2 regions of the Candidatus Macondimonas diazotrophica genome follow, and region 2 is predicted to be linked to the other one. Evidence: predicted binding sites of a transcription regulator. Region 2 holds the regulator's gene; the other holds the start of a gene.
What was found. Region 2 encodes sigma-54, which starts transcription at its own class of promoters, with help from an activator protein. Its sites were predicted from a motif close to TGGCANGNTNCNTGCTT; they were not measured.

Region 1 (7,910 bases), on a different contig from region 2:
GCGCGATGGCCCGCAAGGCGTGGAAGTGTTCATGGTGCGCCGTCACCATCAAATCGATTTTGCGGGCGGCGCATTGGTGTTTCCCGGCGGCAAGGTGGCGCCGGACGACGAGCAGCTGGCCCGGAAATGGGCGCCGGATGATCCATTGGCAGCATTTCGGGTCGCGGCAATTCGGGAGCTGTTCGAGGAAAGTGGGTTGCTGCTGGCCAAGCCTCGCGCGGCAGGTAACGGAGAGGCCGATGCATCCGTCGACCGGCTGCGCACGGAGCTGGCGCAGGCGGGGGCGAGTTTCGAGGAGCTGCTTGAGGCAGTTGGGGCTGTTCTAGAACTCGATGCGCTGTTGCCCTTTGCGCACTGGATCACGCCAGAGATGATGCCCAAGCGGTTCGATACCCATTTTTTTCTGGCGCGGATGCGGGGCGATGCGCAGTTGCGCCACGATGGCGGTGAGACCGTCGATTCTCTGTGGATTACTCCGGGTGACGCCATCGTCGCGGCGCAGGATGGCCGCCATACCATCATTTGGCCGACGTTGATGAACCTACAGAAACTGACCGGTCACCCGACGATCGATAGCCTATGGGCGGCAACCGGATCGGCCCCGATCGTCACCGTGTTGCCGCGGCTGGTCGATACGCCGCAAGGCAAGCGGATGCGTATTCCGCCCGAGGCAGGATACGAACATTGGGAGGTGGATTTGAGGCAGGTGATGGGGCGTTAGGAAGAGGCCGGAGGGGCTGTGGTCAGCACGGCTCCGGCCTGCAAATCCATTACTCGAAGCGAACTTTCGGCGTGGGCGTCAGCGAGAGAATCGGTGCGATTACCGTGCCGACCCCCGGCACCGTGGCGACACCCGCGATGACTGTCGTCTTGGTGGCGGTGACCGTCAGGTTGACGCCCTTGACGGCGCTTTGGCGCGCCACATATGTCAACAGCGGCGCTTCGGCTTCCACTCCACGGGCGAGATCGCTGACCAGAACCACATCGCGTTCGGTGAGATCGGCGACGGGTTTCTGGAACGGGCCGAGTTCGATGATGTAGGCCTGTCCGGTAACGCCCGATAATTCGTGATCGCTCATTTCGACGGGCTGGGCGGTTGCGAGGGCGGGGGCGGCCAAAAGCGCTACAGGGAAGATAGAATGCGGTTTCATGGTGCACTCCTGTCGGTGTCTTCGCAAAGCTTCACGCGGTGTTCTGTGTATAGCCTTGCTGGCGTCTGAGACGCAAGACATGTGCCAGATTATTTTACCAGATGGCGATCCATGCCCCGAAGAGATCATCGAGTGATGGTGATCCCGTCTTAACCTTAAACCACGAATGGCCGATCTTTCATCTCCGGAATGTGACCGTTGGCCACTGGCGCAAATCAACATGAATTCAGCTGCTCCATTGCAACACTCGCCGATCGGCGTCCTGCTGGTGAACTTGGGGAGTCCCGCGGCACCTGAAGCCGGCGCGGTCCGTCGCTATCTGGCGGAATTTCTGAGTGATCCACGGGTTATCGAGGCGCCGCGCTGGTTATGGTGGCCGATCTTGCACGGCGTGATTCTGCGCGTCCGGCCGCGTCGCAGCGCGGAGGCCTATGATAGTGTCTGGATGACGGAAGGATCACCCCTGTTGGTGTATTCCCGGCGCCAGGCCACTGCGCTACAAGGGATCTTGGACCGGCAAGCCCCGGGCGTGTATCAGGTCGCCGTGGCCATGCGGTACGGCAGCCCGCCGATGACGGTAGCGCTCGATCGCCTGTGCGCCTCGGGTTGCGAGCGCATTCTGGTGCTGCCGCTCTATCCTCAATATTCGGCGACGACAACCGCGTCGGTGATCGATTCGGTCGGGGCTTGGCTGAGCGCTCAGCGCGCGCTCCCGGAAGTGCAGTGGGTCAACCAGTATGCCTGCGCGCCCGGCTATATTGCGGCGCTTGCCGCCAGTGTCCGCGCCTATTGGGACCGGATGGGTCAGGGCGAACGCCTGTTGATGTCCTTCCATGGCATTCCTCAGCGCTACGCGGATCTGGGCGATCCCTATCCAGTGCAATGCCAGATGACAGCGCAGGCCCTAGCTGCGGCGCTCGCACTCGAACCGGATCAATGGACGATGGCGTTTCAGTCCCGCTTCGGACCCACCCGGTGGCTCGGCCCCTATACCGACGACGTGCTGGTGGAATGGGCGACTCACGGGGTGCGGACTGTGGATGCGCTGTGTCCTGGGTTCGCGACCGATTGCCTCGAAACGCTGGAGGAGATCGCAATCCGCTATGCCGGGGAGTTCCAAAAAATGAACGGCACGCTGCGCTACATTCCGGCGCTCAACGATGCGCCTGATCACATGGAATTTCTTGCAGATCTGGTGACTTGCCGTACGATGCCGTGGCGGGCGTGACGATCAGTCGAAGGGATGGCGTGTCATCCGTGCATGCAAAGGGCTCGAGCGGGGGAAGTGGCTGCGCAGAAACGCCATCTGGTCCGCCAGCACACGGCGGCCTTTCAGATAGATATATTCCGCATGAGTCGGCGTAAAGGGCACCGCGAGCAGCTGCATCCCGGCTTGTTCCGGCGTCCGCCCCGCCTTGTGGTTGTTGCATCGTTTGCATGCGGCAACGACATTGGTCCAAACGTCTTTCCCGCCCTGACTGATCGGCGTGACATGATCCCGTGACAGGTCGCTGACCGGGAAGCGCCCACCACAGTAGAGGCATAGGTGCCCATCGCGACGAAACAAAGTGCGGTTGCCGAGGGGTGGCGTGTAGCGGTCGCGGAGCTCGTGAATGACATGGTTGTGGCCAAAGGTGGCCAGGATGGAATGAATTTCGATCACGCTGCGCTGACCGGTTAGAGCGTTGAAGCCGCCGCGAATGCAATAGAGCGACGCCCCCAGAGCGTAGGCCACTTCTCCGAGGTGGTGCAGGCGCGCCGCCTGCTGGTAATCGATCCATTCCAGCGGCATGCCACTGGCGTCGGTGCGCAGAACATGTTGATTCAAGTCGTGCATGGGGTACCCCTGGCGGCAGACCCGTCTCTTCCTGAAGCTCGCCCTTGTATGTCAGAACGGCACTGAAAATGCAAGGCCGGGAATGCGGCGAAGGACGCATTGCGAGGGTGCGCACGCATTGGTTCCTCGTGCCGTGCCCAGTTCGCTCGCCCGGCTGGCGCTTCCAAGATGCCAGCGGGATATGAACAGGATGTGTCGGCACACTGGGTCCGCAGCGCAGCACGGCGCAAGGTGGCGATCGCAACGTCGGACAGCCGCGCGCTGAAACGCCTTGGCCGGAGTGGCCGCAGGAGTCATGGTGCATGGGGGAGCCGAGGCGACTTTGGTGCCCGGGGCCGGACTCGAACCGGCATGGGACAAGCCCGAGGGATTTTAAGTCCCTTGCGTCTACCGATTTCGCCACCCGGGCGCTCGGCCCGCGTATTGTAGCCTACTGACTGATTCTCGCCGAGCGACTCGTCAGTGGGGCGAAGGCGGCTACATCGCAGTAGACAAAAAATTGACAATTTCGTCCCCCGCTGCCCAAGATAACCCCAATTCTGAAAACAAGACGTTCAGTTGATGGGTTCTGGAGGCAAAAGGGGCATGGGTCAGGCAAAAATCCTAATTCTGAATGATGATCCGCGCCAAGCAGAACTCCTGAAAACCATCCTCGGTTTCATCGATCTTCAGGCCGAACAGGTTCGTGACCCGGCCAATTGGGACTGGTCGCAGTGGGAACGCAAGGAATGGGCTGCGGTTTGCGTCGGCCAACTCGATTCTCTTGAGCTGCGCGACGCTTCTCTGGCTCGTCTGCATCAGCAGGCACCCCACCTGCCGATCCTTTGGCTGGATTCAGGATCGCCGGGACCAGCCAATCATCCACTTTGGCCCGTGAAACAACCCGTGCGCCACGAACAGTTGGTCGAAACGCTGCGTCAGGTCGATCTGTATCGGCAAGGCACCGATATGAAAGGGCGGCCGCGTAACGTCGAGTTGTTCCGCAGTCTGGTCGGTAATTCCCGGGCGATTCGCAATGTCCGAAAGCTGATCAGTCAGGTCGCAGGCTCCGATGCCAATGTATTGATTCTGGGTGAATCGGGCACGGGGAAGGAAGTCGTTGCGCGCAATATCCATTATTACTCGACGCGCCGCAACGCACCGTTCGTGGCCGTGAACTGTGGAGCCATTCCCGGGGAACTGCTGGAGTCTGAACTTTTCGGTCATGAAAAGGGTGCTTTTACGGGTGCGGTGACTAGCCGGGAGGGGCGATTCGAGGCAGCGCAGGGCGGGACGCTATTTCTGGACGAGATCGGCGACATGAGTTTGCCGATGCAGGTCAAGCTGTTGCGGGTCTTGCAAGAGCGGGTCTTCGAGCGCGTGGGCAGCAATCGCAGCGTTCCGGCCGATGTTCGGATCGTCGCGGCGACGCATCGGGTATTGGAAGACCAGATTGCAAAAGGACTGTTCCGTGAAGACCTTTATTATCGCTTGAATGTATTTCCAATCCAAATGCCGCCGTTGCGCGATCGGATCGAGGATCTGCCGCTGTTGCTGGAGGAGATTGTTGCCCGCCTGGAGCATGAGCGCGGCACCTCCGTCCGCCTGACGCCGGCCGCAGTAATAGCGTTGTGCCAGTCGCGCTGGCCCGGAAATGTTCGGGAGTTGGCCAATCTGGTCGAGCGGCTCGCCATTCTTCATCCTTTCGGTAGCGTCGACTTGGCCGATTTACCGGAGAATTATCGCGGTAAAGTGGCGAGCGACGATGAGGCCGAGAAACTGCCCGCGATTCACCCTGCCTTGGAGTCTTTGTCCGGCAGCGATGGATCGGCCATGCCGCGGTTGCCGCGCGAAGGATTGGACCTCAAGCAGCACTTGGCGGATATGGAAATGCACCTGATTCGGCAAGCGTTGGAGGCCAGTGACGGGGTGGTATCCCAAGCCGCAAAGTTGTTGCGGCTTGGCCGAACCACGCTGGTTGAAAAACTACGGAAGTACGGCCTGATGCGATCGGATCTCCCGACCGATCATTGACCACGATTCCTTCCGCCTCCTGTTCTGCCTTCTCCTTGGATCGAAACTTGGCGCTTGGCGCTCGTGCTCGCGTCCAGCGCGTCAGAATTCTGGCGGTCCGCACGCCATCGGCGTTTGCTTGGTTTGCAGTGCCCCTATAAAAGATAAATAAAAACAATAAATTATATTTTTCATTTGCCCTTCTTCTCTGCTTGGAACGTTTCCTGCTTTAGATGGCCGCCGAAAGAGCCACAGCAACTGCTGTCGGAAATTCGGCGTTCGGGAGACAACCTAAGCCCTCTCTGCAAACTGGAAATAAAGAGGGGGTTCCAAAATGGAGAAGAGCCATGATGCAGCCCGCTCACAATGAAGCCCGTCAACAGCATGATCTCGTTGTCCAGCATGCCCCGCTGGTACGGCGGATTGCACAACACCTGGCCAGCCGATTGCCGGCCAGCGTCCAGATCGACGATCTGATTCAGGCAGGCATGATCGGGTTGCTGGAGGCTGCGCGGAACTACGATGCCAATCAAGGTGCGAGCTTCGAGACCTACGCCGGAATCCGCATTCGCGGCGCAATGCTCGATGAAACACGCAAGGTGGACTGGGCACCTCGGTCCGTACATCGAAAAGCGCGTGAGATGGCGACGTTCGTGCATGAGTTGGAGCATCAACTGGGGCGCGTGGCCAAGCCAGCCGAGGTGGCGGCCGCCATGCAGATCGATCTTGATCAGTACTATCAGATCGTCGAAGACGCGGCCGGATGTCGCGTATTGAGCCTGGATGAGCCGGATAATGGCGTTGTCGATGCGGGCGAGATCCCCGGCGATGGCGATCGGGACGATCCGGCTGAGCAGATCGAAGCGGATGGCTTTCGGGCGGTTCTGGCAGAAGTGATGGCGGGTCTTCCGGAAAAGGAATGCCTGGTGATGTCGTTGTACTACGAGCAGGATTTGAATCTGCGCCAAATCGGCGCGGTCATGGGAGTCAGTGAGTCGCGCGCCTGCCAAATTCACAGCCAGGCGGTAAAGCGTATCCGGAGCCGAATGGCGGATTGGGTCAGGTAACCGTCAACAGAAAATCCCGGGTTGTCAAAAAACTGGCGAACTGACAATTGATTGGCGCGGAAATCCTCAAGTTGACGGAAAGCTGACCGATACACTCTTCGGTTGGGTTAACTGAGGACAAGGGCCATGCAAGGAAAACGCATTGTTGGAACTGCCGGAATTCAGGAACAGGTGTGCACGACTGCTCCTCAGTCCGCTGGGGGTCTGGTGGTTGTTTCACTGTTGCAGCAATTGGGGGAGCGTTGGTCGGAGGCTCAGCGAATCGCACATCTTCGCGACCTGGTGATGGCCAAGGCTTATCGGCCGGATGCGCAGCGTATGGCGGCGAAATTCATGAATCAGCAACGGAGTGAAACCACGTGATGGTCTTTTGGTGCTCGACGTAATGAGTCGTTCGAGTTCGGATGGTTGCGATGGGCCAAGGCCATAAACACCTTGGAGGGCGTGGCTACGAAGTCATCCGAGGGCAGCAGCGTATCCATGATCTGTTGGCGGAGTGGGCTTCCGACCTTACCAATGTGACCGTTTGTGTGGAGGATTCGACGGAGCTACCCGCCAGGCTGGTGCCGCTTGCAGATGAATGGGTGATTCGTCGGCTCGATGCAATTCCGGATGCCGTGATGGTGGAAGGCCCGCAGCCTCGTCTCGTATTGAAGCGAGGCGGGCAGCGCCTGGAGGTCAGTTGTCGGCAGACGAGCCAGCGGGCGTGCTGCTTTCACTTGGGCCGCCCGACTTATATGCGGTATGCGCAAATGCGTGATGAAGGCCGAATCAAACTCGGTCACGCCGCGCCCGTGCAGCTGACATTGTTTCCGGCTTCGCCGAGTGCGGTTCGAGCAGACGTGCTGGATTTGTCCCTCGGTGGCATGGGGGTACTGTTGTCATCTGCGGTTTTACCGACGCTGCCGCATGAACGGTATCCGGCGATGCTCCGTTTTCCGCTGGGAACACTGGAAACCTGCCTGGAGGTTCGGTCGGTTCTTCCGAATGCAGAGGCAAACGATCAGTGGCGAATGGGCGCTCGATTCGATGAGCTTCAGATTGCGCAGCGCAACTTGCTCAGGGACTTCCTGAGCGGTCAGCAACGGATGCAGCGGTTTCCCCCCGCTTTTCATCCAAATTGAAGATTTCAACGAAATTGCTGGCGTCCGGATGGGCCCGAGAGGGGCCGTGCGTCATGACCACCGTGCCGCGACGAATCCCCTGCTCGGTGCACCACGCCCGAGCCACTTCACGCCAGACCACATCGGTACTGTCGACCTGAACGGGAACGACACCGTAGGAAAAGCATAGATCCTGACAGGTTTTGGCGGCGCTGCTGAACGCAATCACGGGGCAGGGAAACTTGAAGCGCGCAAGCCGGCGAGCTGTTGCGCCACTATCGGTCGGTGCAATGACCACGGGTGGGCGAATCTTGTGAACCAGATCGGCAAGGTCTGGCGCCATCAGTTCTTCTACCTTCTGAGCACGCTTCTTGTCGGGTTCAAACCACGCCGAATCAAGCGCAGGACGGGATTTCTCCGTCGCCAGTGCAATCCGTGTGAGCATGCGCACGGCCTCGACGGGATATTGCCCGATCGCTGATTCCTCCGACAGCATCACGCAGTCTGTCCCATCGAGTATGGCATTGGCCACATCGGTGGCCTCAGCGCGGGTGGGACGTCGATTCTCGACCATGGATTCAAGCATCTGGGTTGCGGTGATGACCGGGCGCCCGAACTGCTTGGCCCGCCGGATCAACGTTTTCTGCGTCAGTGCGATCGATTCGATAGGGGTTTCGACACCGAGATCTCCACGTGCCACCATGATGCCATCACAGGTGGTGAGGATATCGTCAATTTCCTGCACCGCGATTGCGCGTTC
Region 2 (7,910 bases):
AGCAATGAATGCGGTGACCAGGTTGATCCCCAGCCAGAGGGTCCTGCGTCGAAAGCTCTGCAGGGCCGGCGCGAACATGTCTTCCTCTTCGTTGAGGCCGACTTGACTCATCATCGAATGTTCGCTTTCGTCTCGGATCACATCGACGACATCGTCAATGGTGATGCGTCCGATCACTAGACCGTCCACACTGACGACTGGCGCGGACAACAGGTCCCGATCGGCGAATCGTTGAGCGACCTTGCGGGCCGGCAGATCCACTGGAATCGGTTCGACTTCCGTATCCATGACCTCGGCCACGGTTTTGTCTGGATCGCTGATCAACAGGGTCTGCAGCGGCAGCGTGCCGACGTAGTGGCCGTAGCGGTCGACGATGACCAGCTGCTCGGTCTGGTCTGGGAGTTCCGCCTTGAGGCGAAGATAGCGAATGACCACATCAAGCGTCACGTTCGGTCTGACGGTCGTGACCTCGGGGTTCATCAATCCCCCGGCGCTTTCCGCCGGATAGGACAGAACCGTTTCCAGGCGCCAACGTTCCTGTTGGTCCATTGCCTGCAAGAGCTGGCGGGTGACTGCACGCGGCAGATCATCGATCAGATCGGCGAGATCATCGAGGTCCAGATGTTCGGTGGCTGCGACCAGCTCGGCCGGATCCATGTGACGGATCAGTGCATTACGGACATCGTCATTGACGTGCAAGAGAACTTCGCCGTTTTCTTCGGCGGGGACCAGGGTCCAGATGAATTCGCGTTCGGGAGATGGCGTGGATTCCAGCAACGCGGCGATTTCTGCCGGGTGCAGCGTTTGCAGCAAACGTTGCGCATGCTGATAGGCGCCGCGGTTCAGCGCCTCTCGAAGTGCGGCGGCTTGGTCGGGTTTTTTGTCGGGACGATCAGTGTCGGACATCGCCCGGCTCCAATTGGCCACGGCCTGACCCGGCCGTCCAGATGGTAATAGTCAATATCCGGCATTTTAAGGGAAACGGACAGATTCAGTCCAGCGAATGAAAACGTATGGGCACGTATATTGCTATCGGAGACCGGTGTGCCGTACCAAAACTTTGGGGTAACTGGCGCTGAAATGGCGCTTCAGGCGCTCGGCCATATATACCGAGCGATGCTGGCCTCCGGTGCAGCCGATGGCCACGGTCAAGTAACTGCGGTTTTCGGTTTCGAAACGCGGCAGCCAATGTTCCAGATAGGACCGGATATCGTCGAAAAGAGCCTGAGTCAGCGGCTCCGCTTCGAGATAGGTCGCCACCTCGGTATCCAGACCAGTCAACGGACGCAGACCCGGTTGCCAGTGAGGATTAGGCAGACAGCGGATATCGAATACGAAATCCGCATCGGACGGAACCCCCTGTTTGTAGGCGAACGACTGGATCATGAGTGAAAAGAAGCCATCCCGACCGTGCACGCGTTGACGGATGCTGTCGCGCAACTGGTGCATCGTGGTCAGGCTGGTATCCAGCACCAGATCGGCTTGCTCGGCGATTGGGCTGAGCAGCTTGCGCTCCGCTTCGATGGCCTCGACCAGCGCCCGTTGCGTGCTGCTCAACGGGTGACGCCGCCGGGTTTCGCTGTAACGTTTGAGCAGCGTATCCGGTTCGGCTTGAAGGAATATGGTCTCGACATCCACACCCCGCCGACGTAACCGAGCCAGGCATTCGCCGAAGCTGTCCAGTTCCGGCGCACGAGAACGCGCATCGATGCCGACCGCGACGCCCTGGGAGGAGAAATCCCCATGCCGGGAGAAATCCTCAACGAGTGCCTCGAGCAAGGACAGCGGCAGATTGTCCACGCAGTAAAGACCAAGATCTTCCAGCATGTGCAAGGCCACGCTCTTTCCTGCGCCAGACAAACCACTCAGGATCAAAAGCTTCATCAGAGGGGTTACCTTGCGAAGTGGCGATCTCGGGAAGGAAGCGGTCAAGCCTGGCAGCATGCAGGCTTGACCGGGCTAGGCGCTCTATTGGTTATGAATCTCGGATTTTCGGGCTTCCCGGGGATGGTGATCGTTATTCTTGTCCTTGTAACGCAGCGCCTGGCGGTCGAGTTTGTCGGCCAAGGCGTCAATCGCCGCATACATGTCTTCGCTGGTGGCATCGGCGAATAGCGTGCTGCCGTTCACCGGGATCTTGGCTTCGGCATGATGGCGTTCCTTTTCGACCCGCAACACCATATGAGCGTCCAGCGGTTGATCGAGGTGCCGCTGGATGCGTTCGAGCTTCTCGGCGGCGTATTGACGGATGGCGGTCGTGATTTCGATATTCTGGCCGGTAACATCAATTTTCATCTGGCATCCCCTTGGTAATCAGCCCCTTCAAACCAGTCGCTTGCGTTCGTTCGAAGGTGGAATGGACATGGATTCGCGATACTTGGCAACCGTGCGTCGGGCGACATTGATTCCATTTCCCAGCAACATCTCTGTGAGTTTACTGTCGCTCAGCGGTTTGCGCGGGTTTTCTGCCGCGATGAGCTTGCGGATCATGGCCTGAATCGCAGTAGCGGAACATTCGCCACCGTCGACGGTGGTCACGTGGCTGGAAAAGAAGTACTTGAACTCGAAGATGCCGCGTGGGGTATGCATGTATTTTTGATTGGTCACGCGGGAAATGGTGCTTTCGTGCATGCCGACCGCTTCGGCGATTTCGCGCAACACCATGGGTTGCATGGCTTCTTCACCGTGATCGAAAAAGGCTTGTTGGCGTTCAACGATGCTGGAGGCCACTTTGAACAGCGTTTCGTTGCGACTCTGGAGACTCTTCAGAAACCATCGCGCCTCTTGGAGGTGCTGACGCATCGTTTCGTTGTCGCGACTGCTGTCCGCACGCTTGATGAGGGAGGCATACAGCCGATTGATGCGTAGCTTGGGGGTGGTTTCCGTATTGAGATCGACTCGCCAACCCGTACCGGAACGGCGGACAATCACATCGGGTATCACGTATCCCGCCGTTTTCTGAGAGATCTGTGCCCCTGGACGTGGGTTGAGGCGCTGGATCAATTCGATCGCCGCTCGCAATCCGTCCTCCGTCGTTTTGAGTCGGCGCTGAAGCGTGGCGAAATCTCGGTTGGCCAACAGATCCAGGTGATGTTCGACCAGCTCGCACGCAAGTGGGAGCACGTCGCTGGGCTGAATCGCCTTGAGCTGCAACAGCAGCGCTTCGCGCAGGTCACGGGCGCCGACACCCAAGGGATCGAAACCTTGAATCCGTTGCAGAACCGCAAGAATTTCAGCCGGCTCGGTGGCCAAGTCCGGACCCACCTCGCCAACCAGTGCATCGAGCGACTCGGTGAGATAGCCGTCATCGTTGATGGCGTCGATGATGGCAAGCGCTATGGCCTCATCAGTTTCGGAAAAGTGGCCCAGACGCATCTGCCAGATCAGATGATCTCGCAGCTCGCCGCCGTCCTGACTGGGTGTTTGATTGAAGTCCCAGGCTTCCCCGCTGCCGGCAACCGTGTCCTCGCCCTGCGACCATGGGTCTTCCCACGCCAGGTCTAAGTCGTCACCGCGCGCATCGGTTGGGGCTTCGGCTGACGCATCAAGGCCGGTCATCGAATCCCCTGCAGTCTCCTGGTAGTCGCTGGCTGCGTCCTCGGCCGTGTCGCTTCCCTCGGCTGACCCATTCTCGATCATCAGATTGTTATCGAGGATGGTCTGGATTTCCTGTTGCAATTCGATCGACGACAGTTGGAGCAGGCGGATTGCCTGCTGCAGTTGAGGGGTCATGGCCAGACGCTGGCCCATTTTGAGGTGCAGTGTCTGTTTCATAGGAACGACGAATGGTTGGCAGCGATCATTGTTCGGATTCTACTCCCTCGAAGGGGCTGTGGGGCGCAAGGCTGTCAAAGTTGGAATGCTTGGCCCAGGTAGACTTCCCTTACGGTCTTATCGGCCAGGATCTGATCAGGCTCACCTTGGGCAATGATGGAGCCTTCGCTCAGGATATAGGCGCGCTCGCAAATATGAAGTGTTTCGCGGACATTGTGATCGGTGATGAGGACCCCGATCTCGCGATCGCGCAGGTGGGTCACGATCCGCTGAATGTCCACGACAGAAATGGGGTCGACGCCCGCAAAAGGCTCATCGAGCAGGATGAAGCTGGGTTCGGCGGCCAGGGCGCGGGCGATCTCCAGTCGTCGCCTTTCGCCACCCGAGAGGCTCATGCCCTGGGAGTCACGCAGATGCGCAATGTGAAACTCCTCCAGCAGGGACTGGCAGCGTCGCTTGCGATCCGTCGCCGATAGCGTGGGCCGGAGTTCAAGAATCGCCAGAATGTTCTCTGCCACCGTCAACCGGCGGAAGACCGAGGCTTCCTGGGGCAGATAACCGATTCCACGGCGCGCGCGCAAATGGATCGGAAGATCGGAGATTTCCTCGCCACTCAGCATGATACGCCCGCGATCCGGTCGGACCAGGCCCGCCATCATGTAGAACATGGTCGTTTTCCCGGCCCCATTGGGGCCCAGCAGGCCAACCACTTCACCTGCCTGGACACGGAGCGAGACCTCATTGACCACCGAGCGGTTGCGGTAGCGCTTGGTGAGGGTGTCCGCTTCCAGCACGCAGCTCATGGCGTTGCATCATCCTGGCTGGTGCGCGGCTGGATCGTGATGCGAACGCGATCGGTGCCGCCGGCTTCGCCCGTGGCGAGGATGCGCTGGTTGACGCGGTCGTAGATCAATCGCTCGCCCGAGACTTCATCCCGATTTTGGCGGATCCACGCCGATCCGTTGAGTTCCAGTTGGCCGGATTCGGCGTCGTAGCGCATGCGCTCCGCCCTGGCATCGATCGCGGGCGTCTTGGCTTCGGCGGGCTGACTGAAGCGCGCAGGTGTTCCAGCGACGTCCACCCGGCGCGGCACGCCGTCCGGGTCGTGCAGTACGGTGACACGCTCGCCGGTGAACACCGTCGTGCCCTGCGTGATACGCACATTGCCGGTGTAGGTACTTTGGAGCTGGTTTTGATCGAGTTCGGCGCGATCCGCCTCGATGAGAATGGGCGCCGCGGCGGGCGCAGCGTTCGCCAGGGTTGCATTCCACAGCAGCACGGCAGCAAACAGCGGACGAACCCGATTGGCATCAAGGAACATAACGCGCTCTCACCTGGCCGGTCAGAATGATGTGGCCCGCAGCCAGATCCGCATCGAACGCTTCGGCTTCAAGCCGGTTTTTGCCTTGGGTTACGGTAACCGTTGTATGAGATGCCAGCCGCTGGCGGGCACCGATATACTCCAGCTCGCCGGTCTCCAGATGCCAGGGGGATCTGCCGGCTTGATTCTGGATTTCCACCTTCACCGGTGCGCCAAGCCGCATCGGCTGTGTTCGATCGTCGGGAATGAATCCATCGGGGGCCTGTAATCGATTCGGCGTTGCGTGCTCGGTCGGCTGCAGGGCCGTAACGTCGATGACTTCCGTACCCGCCAAGGCCGGCCTGTGCCGTGCGATCCGCGTAATCAGACGAAGGCTCAAACGACCGGTCTCATCCAGCTGGTCGATCCGAGAATTGTGGAGTTCGTAATCCGCTGTCGGCGTTTGTGAAGCCATGTCATCTTGCCGGGGGTTGTCGAGCGAATTGAGGGCCAGGAAGGCGGCCAGCGCACCGGCCGGGAAAAGAAGTCCCCACGGGCGGCTGATCAGGCGTTTCACGAGATTGGTTTCCATTCATCCGGCAGTGCCGACTGCGCCGTCAGGATCAGATCACAAACCTCGCGTGCGCTGCCCTGACCGCCGGGCGCCGCGGTAATCCAATGCGCGGCCCGGCGCACCGCAGGGTGGGCGTCGGCAACCGTGCAGGCCAGGCCGGCAACAGACATGGGCGGCAGATCGATGACATCATCGCCGACATAGGCACAGGCTTGCGGTGCGAGCGAGAGCTTCTTTAGCAAGTCGCGCAGTATCGGCAGTTTGTCATCATTGCCCTGGTACACATGGGTGACGCCCAAGGCGTCCATGCGGCGGGCCACCACGGGCGATTGACGCCCCGAGATGACGGCGACTTCGATGCCGTGGCGGCGCAACAGTTTGATCCCGAGCCCGTCCCGCGCGTGAAATACCTTCATTTCCGGGCCTTCCGGAGCGAAATACAGACGCCCGTCCGTCAGGACACCGTCGACGTCGAACACGGCCAGGCGGATGCCGCGTGCCCGCTCGATCACCTCCGCGCTGACCGTCATACTACACCTGCCCGCAGCAGGTCATGCATGTGCAGAGCGCCGATGACCCGATCGGCTTCGTCCACGACGACAAGCGCCATGATCTTGCGGTCTTCCATCAGATTCAGCGCATCGACCGCCAGCGCTTCCGGCCGGAGTGTGGTGCCATGCGGCGTCATGACTGCCTGAATGGGGGTATGGCGCAGGTCCGTAGCGCCAGCCAGTGCGCGCCGCAGGTCGCCATCCGTGAAAACGCCCTGCAGACGCATCTGCGCATCGACGACTGTCGTCATGCCCAGTCCTTGCCGGGTCATTTCGAGCAAGGCATCTGCCAATGACGTGCCGACCTGAACCTGAGGCACGCGTGGCGGCCGGTGCATGAGGTCGTCGACGTGTAGCAGCAGGCGTTTCCCGAGCGCCCCCCCTGGATGAGAACGTGCGAAGTCCGTTTCAGTGAAGCCTCTGGACTCGAGAAGGGAAATGGCCAGGGCATCGCCCATGGCGAGTGTCGCCGTGGTGCTGGCAGTCGGGGCCAGTCCGAGCGGGCAGGCTTCCTGGTCGACGGCGACATCCAGACAGACCGTGGCTGCCTGCGCCAACGTGGATCGGGGCTGTCCCGTCATGCAGATCAGGGGGATGCCCTGGCGCTTGAGCAGGGGAGTGATGGCCAGCAGCTCTTGGGTTTCCCCGGAATTGGACAAGACGATCACGGTATCCGCACGCGTGATCATCCCCAGGTCGCCGTGGCTGGCTTCGGCCGGGTGGAGAAAGAACGCGGGGGTTCCGGTGCTGGCCAGGGTGGCGGCGATCTTGCGCCCGACATGGCCGGATTTTCCCATGCCCATGACTACCACTCGCCCTTGGCAGTCGAGCAGGAGTTGGCAGGCACGCACGAACTCATCGCCGATCCGGTCGATCAGCGCTGAAACGGCTTGGGCCTCGATGCGCAGAACCGCTTTGGCCATGGGGAGAATGGCGTCGGGACGCATGCGGATGGTCTTGGAATCCTGAGCAGACAGAGTGGGTAAGTCGCAAAGGATAGCCCACAAGGTCGATATCGGGATAGTCGGCGATGGTTTCAGCATGAAATCGGGTTTTCCACATGGCCTGTGGATAATCTTGTGGGCAACAGGCGGGTAAGGTGTGAAAAGCCAGATGGCACAAGGGATTCAAAAGGCTGGTCACAAAATGATCACCTTTGCTTAATCACTTGTCTTTCAATAAGTTGAGCTTATATGGTTGATTTTATTGCCGCGGCCACGCGGCGTGAAAAGTCAATCCCCGAGTTGTTTACAAGCTGTGCATAACTCTGGGAAAAACGGTTGGAATCGAGCGGATTTCCGGTGCGGGTCAAGCAGATGCTGCGATTTCGTCCGCCATGAAGGACAACAGCAATTCGTTGGTCAGCGCCAAACCGCGAACGGTCGGAATCACGCTGTCGGCTTGCTGCCGAAGCAGCCCATCGGACAGGGCTGCTGCCAAGGACTGCAGCAACAGCTCGGGACTTAGGGCGGTCCGTTGCCGATAGAGTTCCAGTCGGAATCCATCGGTCAGACGCAGGGCATTCATCAGGAATTCCAGCGGCCGGGCAATGGGCGGAACGGCTTCGTGATCGGCCAACCGGGCGGTGGTGGACGCAGTAGCGAGATAGCGCTGCGGATGGCTTTGCTTGCGAGTGCGCCAGATATGCCCGCTTGCGGTATCGGTCAACTTGCCATGGGCGCCGGCGCCGATGCCGAGGTAATCCCCAAAG

Region 1: the regulator sigma-54 is predicted to act here: its motif matches at 5,194-5,210, upstream of E4680_RS00405 (RNA polymerase sigma factor FliA).

The regions. Positions count from the first base shown of each region.
Region 1 covers NZ_SRIO01000001.1:83,097-91,006, reverse strand. The annotation lists gene E4680_RS00435 (NUDIX hydrolase) at 1-721, shown strand, start outside; gene E4680_RS00430 (hypothetical protein) at 771-1,151, opposite strand; gene hemH (ferrochelatase) at 1,372-2,379, shown strand; gene E4680_RS00420 (HNH endonuclease) at 2,383-2,988, opposite strand; tRNA gene E4680_RS00415 (tRNA-Leu) at 3,312-3,397, opposite strand; gene E4680_RS00410 (sigma-54 dependent transcriptional regulator) at 3,574-5,001, shown strand; gene E4680_RS00405 (RNA polymerase sigma factor FliA) at 5,328-6,047, shown strand; gene E4680_RS00400 (hypothetical protein) at 6,174-6,410, shown strand; gene E4680_RS00395 (PilZ domain-containing protein) at 6,461-7,171, shown strand; gene pyk (pyruvate kinase) at 7,107-7,910, opposite strand, start outside.
Region 2 covers NZ_SRIO01000002.1:3,681-11,590, forward strand. The annotation lists gene mgtE (magnesium transporter) at 1-906, opposite strand, end outside; gene rapZ (RNase adapter RapZ) at 1,030-1,884, opposite strand; gene hpf (ribosome hibernation-promoting factor, HPF/YfiA family) at 1,969-2,295, opposite strand; gene E4680_RS01575 (RNA polymerase factor sigma-54) at 2,323-3,774, opposite strand; gene lptB (LPS export ABC transporter ATP-binding protein) at 3,849-4,577, opposite strand; gene lptA (lipopolysaccharide transport periplasmic protein LptA) at 4,574-5,095, opposite strand; gene lptC (LPS export ABC transporter periplasmic protein LptC) at 5,085-5,651, opposite strand; gene kdsC (3-deoxy-manno-octulosonate-8-phosphatase KdsC) at 5,648-6,178, opposite strand; gene E4680_RS01600 (KpsF/GutQ family sugar-phosphate isomerase) at 6,175-7,146, opposite strand; gene hemW (radical SAM family heme chaperone HemW) at 7,508-7,910, opposite strand, start outside.